Regions from separate parts of the Azoarcus sp. DD4 genome, predicted to be linked through region 1. Evidence: predicted binding sites of a transcription regulator. Region 1 holds the regulator's gene; the other holds the start of a gene.
The links. The regulator LexA, encoded in region 1, represses DNA repair genes until DNA is damaged. The targets are predictions, from matches to a motif close to ACTGTATNTANATACAGT.

Region 1 (4,397 bases):
CGCGCGTACCACGACGTCGTCTGTCGACAGCGCCATCAGCGGCTCCCGCGCGAACCACAAAAGGATGCCGACCAAGGTGGCCAGGCACGTACTCAACAGCAAACCCACCCGGACTACGGTCCGAGCGCGCTGCCAGTCATGGGCGCCGGCGGCCTGTCCCACCAGGACCAAGGTTGCGGTTGAGAGCGACAGTGGCAGCATGTACACGAGCGCGGCCAGGTTGGCGACGATGCGATGCCCCGCGACGGCCTCAGCACCAAGCCGCGCGACAAAGAGTGCGATCAGCGTGAACGAGGTGATCTCGATGAACGTCGACATCCCCATGGGCAGGCCAAGGCGCAGCAGGGCAAAAAGGCTCGCGGCTCGCGGTCCTCGCCAGTTGTGGAAGATCAGATATGTTCGATATGCCGGGTTGCGGCTCAGGTAGGAGATGCCGCAGCAGAGGCTGATCCAGGCGACAACGGATGTCGAGACTCCGCATCCTGTTGCGCCTAGGGCGTCGATGCCCAAATGACCGTTTGTCAGCGCCCACGCAAGGGGAACATGGATGGAGCTGGCGATCAGGCTGATCGCCATCAGGGCCCGCGGCCTGCCTACCGCGTTGTTGAAGGCGTAGAACGTCCGGTACAGCAGGATCGCCGGTAAACCGGCTGCTGTTGCGCGTAGATAGGTACTGACTTTTTCGCCTGTATCGGGGGGTACCCTCGCAAGCTCGAGCAGCATTTGCGGAAAGACAAGAATCAACGTGCCGGGCACAGCAAGCAGCAGGGCGAGCCAGAAGCCCTGTTGCAGAGTTGCACCGATCTCGGTATGGCGTCCGCCGCCGACGAGGTGGGCGACCGTCGGAGCCACCGACTGAAGAATGCCGACCAGCAGCATCAGCACCGATACGTAGAGACCGTTGCCGACTGCAACCGCGGCCAGATCCGTGGTGCCGTAGTGAGCGGCTATCGTGGTGTCGGCGACCATCATGCTCATTGACAGCAACTGCGCAACGAGGACGGGCCAGGTATGTCCGAGCAGTTGTCTTGCTGTGCTGCCGAAGGGGGCGGACGAGCGCATGCAAACGTCAGCGACGCGGGCTGAAGCGCATCTGCGCGATCGATTGGCGAGCGCTCACCCGCGGGCGACCAGCTTGTTCCGCCAGTAGCGCCAGGACAGGAAGCCGAACATGGCAGCCATGATGAGCCAGAATCCGACGCCCTGCCAGAAAGCGACTGGATCGGTGGCAAGGAAATAGTCGCGAGGCGGACGCACGAAGTGGATGCGCCCCTCGACCAGCGCTTTCGCCGCTGCTGCGAGCAGGCCCAGTGCGGGGGCAAACCAGATGACCAGCCCCGCACCCACGATGCAACGATCCGTGAGTGGCGTCTCTCGCGTACGCGGCAGATAGACGCTTTCCACGCCGTACCACACCGCAAGCAGGAAGCCGAGCGCGGCGGCGAGCGGTGCCACTGCAAGGACGCCACCGAATGCAGTGGCAGCGATCATGAAGATAGCGCCGTCGAGCGGCTGGATCAGGCTCCACAGCGCCGCGAGTGACGAGAACAACCAGATCGATGCTGGCAGGGTCACGACAAAAAGCAGCAGCGCCCATCGAGCCCGCCACCGGGCGATATCACCGGCGCGCCCGGTATCGGCAGTCTGGAGGAGTAGCGGCATGGTCAACGAATACCCGAGGGTCGGGCAACAGGAAAGAAGAGCGTCACCAGAGTTTACTACGTGGGCTCCTGCCGCCGGCTCGGGCCGGCCTGATTCGCACAGGAGCGGGGCGGAAAACAGCCTGTGGTGCTCGGAGGAACTGCGTCAGTTGTCCTTGCGGATCAGCCCGACCATGACGCCTTCGAGCACCAGTGGCGTGTTGCGCGTGTCGACAACGATGGGCGCGTAATCCGGGTTGGCCGGTAGCAACTCCACCGTTGTCCCCTTGCGCTGCAGCGTCTTGACCGTGACGTCGTCATCGACGCGGGCGACCACGATCTGTCCGTTGCGCGCTTCTACCGCGCGATGGACCGCGATCAGGTCGCCATCCAGAATGCCGGCGTCGCGCATGCTCATCCCGCGTACTCGTAGAAGATAGTCCGCACGTGGCGAAAACAGCGCCGGATCGAGTTGGTAACGGGCTTCGACATGTTCGGCGGCAAGGATGGGACTGCCTGCCGCAACGCGACCGACCAGCGGCAGACCGAGCGCTTCGGCCAGCCGGATACCGCGGGCCCTGCCTTCTTCAAGGAGGATCGCCCCTTTGGCTGCAAGGGCGCGCAGATGGGTTTCGGCCGCGTTGGGCGATCGAAAACCGAAAGCTGTGCACACCTCTGCTCGCGTGGGCGGACGCCCCTCGTTTTCGACGGTCTGGCGGATGAAATCGAGAATTTCCTGCTGTCTGGTAGTGAGTTGTTCGCTGCGGGCACTCATAGCGGCCTCCTTTGACTGTATTTTCGAACAGTATTCAGAAGCACGCAAGCCTTGTGTCGTCGCGAGGCTAGTCGCGAATTGACGCAGTGCGCCTTGAGGCCGGCCGGATTCTGAGCTATTCGTTCAGTCATCCGTGCCAGTCCACCATGAAGTCAGCTCTCGAGGAGTGTCGTCATGCATGCTTTCTCCGGCAGCATCCCCGCAGCCCAGGTCGGTAGAGTTCAGTCCGGGTCTCGGCTAGAATCGCCGGCAGCTCAGGGAGAACCCATGTTGCAGAGCGGACACCTCGCCCCCGACTTTTCCTTGCCGGACGCCGACATGGAAGACTTCAGCCTGGCAGGTGAGCGCAACCGTCACCATGTGGTCCTCTATTTTTATCCCCGCGACAACACGCCGGGCTGTACGCTTCAGGCTGCTGATTTCAGCGATCATGAAGCGGATTTTGCCCGCCACGACTGCATCGTCGTGGGTGTGAGTCCCGACGACTGCCTCACCCATGCAGAGTTTCGCGACCAGCATGGGCTGTCGATCCGGCTGCTTTCGGATACTGAAACCGAGGTTTGCCGGCTTTACCATGTGTGGCAACAGAAGGAAGTCGACGGTGTGAAGAAGATGGGCGTGGCGAGGACGACCTTCATCATCGACAAGCAGGGCGTCATCCGCCACGTGCTCCGTGACGTCACACCCCGTGGCCACGCTGCCGCGGTTTTCAAACTGGTCAAGGAACTGGAATCCGACAATGCAAACGGAAATCGTCAAGAACAGCGTGGTTACGCTCAAGTACACCGTCCATGACGCGGATGGCAACATGGTCGACGACGGTCAGCACCCGCTGACCTATCTGCACGGCGGTTACGACGGCATCTTCCCTGTGCTTGAAGAAGCCCTGCACGGCAAGAAGCTGGGCGAACAGCTCACCATCAAACTGCAGCCCGAAGATGCCTTCGGCGATTACGACGAAGAACTCGTCATGATCGAAGACGCCTCCCTGTTCCCCGAGAATATCGAGGTCGGCATGTCCTTCGAGCGCGTGACTGACGATGGCGAAGAGGAAGTGATCTACCGGATCACCGATATTGCCGAAGGCAAGGTCGTAGTCGATGGCAACCATCCGCTGGCCGGCATCGCGCTGGTGTTCGATGTGACCGTTGCCGAGGTGCGTCCGGCAACGGCCGAGGAAATCGGCCATGGCCACGTGCATGGCCCGGGCGGGCATCACCACTAAGTCTGATCAGGGGGCCGCGAAAGCGGCCTTTTTCATTTTTCCCTGCCGTTTCCGATCCTTTCACTTCTCTGGCGCTCATGACGTCTTCATTTCACTCCGACGTATCACCGGCGCAAGGGCGCCTGCTCGAAGTCGAGAACCTGCGGGTGGCGATCGACGCCGGAGGCGCAAGCATCCGCCCCGTGGATGGAGTCGACTTTTTCATTGCTGCGGGTGAGACCTTCGCCCTCCTTGGCGAATCCGGGTGCGGCAAATCGATGACGGCCTTGGCGCTCACCCGTTTGTTGCCTGATGGCGGCCGCATTGCTGGCGGCGACGTCCGCCTGGCCGGGGACAGCCTGCCGGCGCTGTCGGAAGCGCGTATGCGTGATGTGCGCGGCGGGCGGATAGGCATGATCTTCCAGGAACCGTCGACCAGCCTCAACCCAGTGATGAGTGTCGGGGCGCAGATTGCCGAGGCCCTGGCGAAGCATCGTGGCCTGCGGGGGGAGAAGGCCAGAGTCGAGCTTGTCCGTCTGCTGGAGGCGGTAGGAATCCCCGATGCCGTTCACCGCGTCGACGACTTTCCCTTCCAGTTCTCGGGAGGCATGAAGCAGCGGGCGATGATCGCAATGGCGCTGGCGGGGCAGCCCGAATTACTGATCGCCGACGAGCCGACCACAGCGCTGGACGTTACCATCCAGGCTCAGGTCCTCGATCTGCTCAGGCGTCTCCAGGACGAGCGTGGCATGGGCATGTTGCTTATCACGCACGATCT
Region 2 (4,397 bases), 2.4 Mb from region 1:
GTGCTGGTAATTCGACATGACCCGTAGCGCCGCGTTCGTGTACAGATCGGCCTCGGCCGCGCTCGCGTCCGACAGGGCATGGCGGGCCTGCTCGATGGCGGCGATGGCGGCGGTGGCCGCTTCGCGTCGGGCGAGGTCTTCCTCGCGCCGTTCGGCCGGTTCGTCCGGCAGTTCCAGCCCGCGCAGCAGGCGCGGCAGGCCGACGCTGGCGAGCAGCAGCGAAACCAGGATCACCGCGGCAGCGAGGAAGATCACCAGATCGCGCGCCGGAAACTCGCGGCCGTCGGGCAGCAGCAGCGGCAGCGTGAGCACGCCGGCCAGGGTGATGGCGCCGCGCACGCCGGCCAGCGACACCGCGGCCACGATGCGCCAGTCCGGCCGGTGCAGCGGCTCGCCCGGTTCGCGCGCCTTGAACAGGCTGATGCGCAGCGACACCCACACCCAGGCGAAGCGCAGCAGCGCAAGGATGACGCTGATCGCCAGCGCATACACCAGCAGCCACCAGCGCGACAGGTGGCCGGTGTCTTCCACCGAAGCCGCCGCCCGCGCCAGGATGCCGGGCAGCTGCTCGCCCAGCAGCACGAACATGATGCCGTTGAGCGAAAACTGCACCGTGTCCCACACTGCCGCGCGCTGCACCCGGGTGGTGGCGAGCGCCCGGCCGCTGAGTTCCACATAGCTCATGGTGACGCCGGCGGCGACCGCCGCGAGGATGCCGGACGCATCCAGATGCTCGGCGATCAGGTAGGCGCCGAAGGGCGTGAGCAGGTTGATGAGGATGGGCGAACCGGCCTCCTCGCCCAGATGGCGCGACAGCCAGCGCTGCGCCAGGGCCACCGCCCAGGTCGCGCCGGCGCCGACCGCCAGCCCGACCAGCGCCACCCACAGGAAGGTGAGCGAAGCGCTGGCCAGCGAGAAGCTGCCGGTCATCGCCGCCGCCACCGCAAAGCGGAAGCACACCAGGCCGGAGGCGTCGTTCAGCAGCGATTCGCCTTCCAGGATGTGCATCAACCGCTTGGGGATGGGCGCGCGCGCCGCGATCGACGACACCGCCACCGGATCGGTGGGCGACACGATGGCGGCCAGCGCAAAGGCCACCGCCAGCGGCATCGCGGGAATCAGCCAGTGGATGAGGAAGCCGGCGCCGACCACGGTGAACACCACCAGTCCGAAGGCCAGCTCCAGGATGGTCGCCTTGTCGCGGAACAGCCCGACCTTGGGGATGCGCCAGCCGTCGAGAAAGAGCAGCGGCGGCAGGAAGAGCAGGAAGAAGATCTCCGGGTCCAGCCGCACGCCGTGGCCGAACACCCCCGCGATCACCGCGCCGAGGGCGATCTGCACCACCGGCAGGGGCAGCGACACCGGCACCACGCGCACCAGGTAGCCGCTGGCCACCACCGCCAGCAGCATCGCCAGCACCACCTCGATCGAATGCATATGCGTCGGGAATTTCCTTGAGTAGCCGCCAGTTTACCGCGCGGCTCGCAGCGATGCCGCGCAGGCGTGCGCGCCCGGACGACTTGCGAAAGTCGGGCTACCGCCCGCCGGGGTGGACTGGATAGAATTACAGGCATGAACAGTCCCGCGCCCCTGCCCGCCGCCGCCCCGGCCTACCTCGAACGTCTCAACCCCGCGCAGCGCGAGGCGGTGGAATACGGCGTGCGCGGCGGCAAGGGCAGCGGCGAAATCCCCGGCCCGCTGCTGGTGATCGCCGGCGCCGGCTCGGGCAAGACCAACACCCTGGCGCACCGCGTCGCCCACCTGATCGCCCACGGCGCCGACCCGGCTCGCATCCTGCTGCTCACCTTCTCGCGCCGCGCCGCCGACGAAATGGGCCGGCGGGTGCAGCGCATCCTCGGCCAGCTGGCGGTCGACACGCCCTGGCTGGCGCAGGCCACGCTGCAGTGGTCGGGCACCTTCCACGGCATCGGCGCGCGCCTGCTGCGCGAATACGCCGGCCGCATCGGCCTGGACCCGGCCTTCACCATCCACGATCGCGAGGATTCCGCCGACCTGATGAACCTCGCGCGCCACGAGGCCGGGCTGCCGACGCGCAACAAGCGTTTTCCGCTCAAGGGCACCTGCCTCGCCATCTACTCGGCGGCGGTGAACACCCGCGCGCCGCTGGCCGAGGTGCTGCAGACCACCTTCCCGTGGTGCGCCGAATGGGAGGCCGAGCTGAAGACGCTGTTCCGCGCCTACGTCGAGGCCAAGCAGGCCCAGCAGGTGCTCGACTACGACGACCTGCTGCTGTACTGGGCGCACATGGTGGCCGAGCCGGCGCTGGCGGAGGAAATCGGCGGCCTCTTCCGCCACGTGCTGGTCGACGAATACCAGGACACCAACCACCTGCAGGCCGAGATCCTGCTGGCTATGAAGCCGGACGGCCGCGGCCTCACCGTGGTGGGCGACGATGCGCAGTCCATCTACGCCTTTCGCGGCGCGACGGTGCGCAACATCCTGGATTTCCCCGGCCGCTTCGAACCGCCGGCGCACCGGGTGACGCTGGAGCAGAACTACCGCTCGACGCGGCCGATTCTGGACGCCGCCAATGCCGTGATCGCGCAGGCGAGCGAGCGCTACAGCAAGGATCTGTGGTCGCTGCGCGAATCCACCGCACGGCCGCAGCTGGTGTCGGTGCGCGACGACGCCGACCAGTCCGCCTTCGTGGTGGAACGGGTGCTTGCGCGCCGCGAGCAGGGCATCAAGCTCAAGCAGCAGGCGGTGCTGTTCCGCGCCGCCAGCCACAGCGCCCGGCTGGAGATGGAGCTGACCCGCCGCAACATCCCCTTCGTGAAATTCGGCGGGCTCAAGTTCCTCGAGGCCGCGCACGTGAAGGACATGCTGGCGCTGCTGCGCTGGGTGGAAAACCTGCGCGACCGCGTCTCCGGCTTCCGGGTGGTGCAGCTGATGGCCGGCATAGGCCCCAAGACCGCCGGCAAGGTGCTGGACCACGTGGTAGCGGCGCCCGAGGGCTGCGAGCTGCTCGCCGAGCAGCCGGTGCCGGAAGCGGCGCAGGCGGACTGGCGCGAGTTCGCCACGCTGGTCGAACACCTGCGCCGGCCCGACGCGCCCTGGCCGGCCAGCTTCGAACTCGCCTGCCGCTGGTACGAGGGCCAGATGCCCCGCCTCTACGACGACGCGGCGGTGCGCCAGGGCGACATCCAGCAGCTCGGCCGCATCGCCGCCACCTACCCGAGCCGGCAGCGCTTTCTCACCGAACTCACGCTCGATCCTCCCAGCGCCACCAGCGACGAGGCCGGCGTGCCGCTGCTCGACGAGGACTACCTGATCCTGTCGACCATGCATTCGGCCAAGGGCCAGGAGTGGAACGCGGTGAGCGTGCTCAACGTGGTGGACGGTTGCGTGCCGTCCGACATCGCCACCCGCAGCAGCGGCGAGATAGAGGAAGAGCGCCGCCTGCTCTACGTGGCGATGACGCGCGCCAGGGACCACCTGGAACTGCTGGTGCCGCAGCGCTTCTACGTGACGCAGCAGCAGGGCATGGGCGACCGCCACGTGTATGCCGGCCGCAGCCGCTTCATCCCCAACCGCCTGCTGCCGCAGTTCGAGCAGGTGTCGTGGCCGGAGCCGCCGCCGGAATTCCGCGGTACGCCGCAGTCGCGCCAGGCGGCGCTGGATCTCGCCGCGAAGATGCGCGGCATGTGGGATTGAGCCACGCGCCGGCCTGGGCCGGCGCGCAAGCCGGGCTTAGTGCTTCTTGCTGCGCTTGCCCTTGAGCACCGGCGGCAGGGCGTCGAACAGGGCGGCCAGTTCGTCCGGTCCGCGCTCGTCGAGTGCCGCCAGACCCGCGCGCAACACTTCCGACTTGCTCACCAGGCGGCCAGCCTTGCCGAGCTGCTCGCGCAGCGCCTTGATGCGCCGGTGCTCGCTCGCCGGGAAGGAGAAGGAATCGCGGACGACCTTCTCGGTCTTCTCCACCTTCTCCACCTTCTCGACCTTTTCGGCTTTCTCGGCCTTCACCGCCTTGGCGGCCTTCGCCACTTTCGGCGCCTTGTCCTTCTTGACCGATTCGGGCGCCGGCGCCGCCACTTCCCCGACCACAGCCTTGGTCACGGTCTTCGTCACCGCCGCTTTGGCCTTGGCCGGCGCTGCCGGCTTTTTCTTGGCCACGGCGACAGGCGCCGCCTTGGGCTTGACCGTGGCCACCGGGGCTACAGCCACCTCGGCAGCCTTCACTTCTGCAACCTTCACTTCCGCGATCACGGGCGCGGCCGCCTTCGGCTTGACCGCCTTGGGCTTTGCGGCGGCCTTGCTTGCTGCAGCCTTAGCCGGCTTCTTCACTGCGGCGGGAGCCGGCTCGGCGGCAACAGCTTCGACGGCGACCGGCGCGGCGGCCGGCGCCGCAGCATCGGCCACCGGCAGGCGTTCGGTCA

Region 2: the regulator LexA is predicted to act here: its motif matches at 1,554-1,571, upstream of CJ010_RS02235 (ATP-dependent helicase).

The regions. Positions count from the first base shown of each region.
Region 1 is NZ_CP022958.1:2,872,333-2,876,729, reverse strand. Features, by position in the region: gene CJ010_RS13260 (MATE family efflux transporter) at 1-1,062, opposite strand, end outside; gene CJ010_RS13255 (hypothetical protein) at 1,117-1,662, opposite strand; gene lexA (transcriptional repressor LexA) at 1,807-2,415, opposite strand; gene CJ010_RS13245 (peroxiredoxin) at 2,683-3,210, shown strand; gene CJ010_RS13240 (peptidylprolyl isomerase) at 3,155-3,640, shown strand; gene CJ010_RS13235 (dipeptide ABC transporter ATP-binding protein) at 3,718-4,397, shown strand, end outside.
Region 2 is NZ_CP022958.1:447,869-452,265, reverse strand. Features, by position in the region: gene CJ010_RS02240 (Na+/H+ antiporter) at 1-1,437, opposite strand, end outside; gene CJ010_RS02235 (ATP-dependent helicase) at 1,573-3,675, shown strand; gene CJ010_RS25340 (hypothetical protein) at 3,712-4,397, opposite strand, start outside.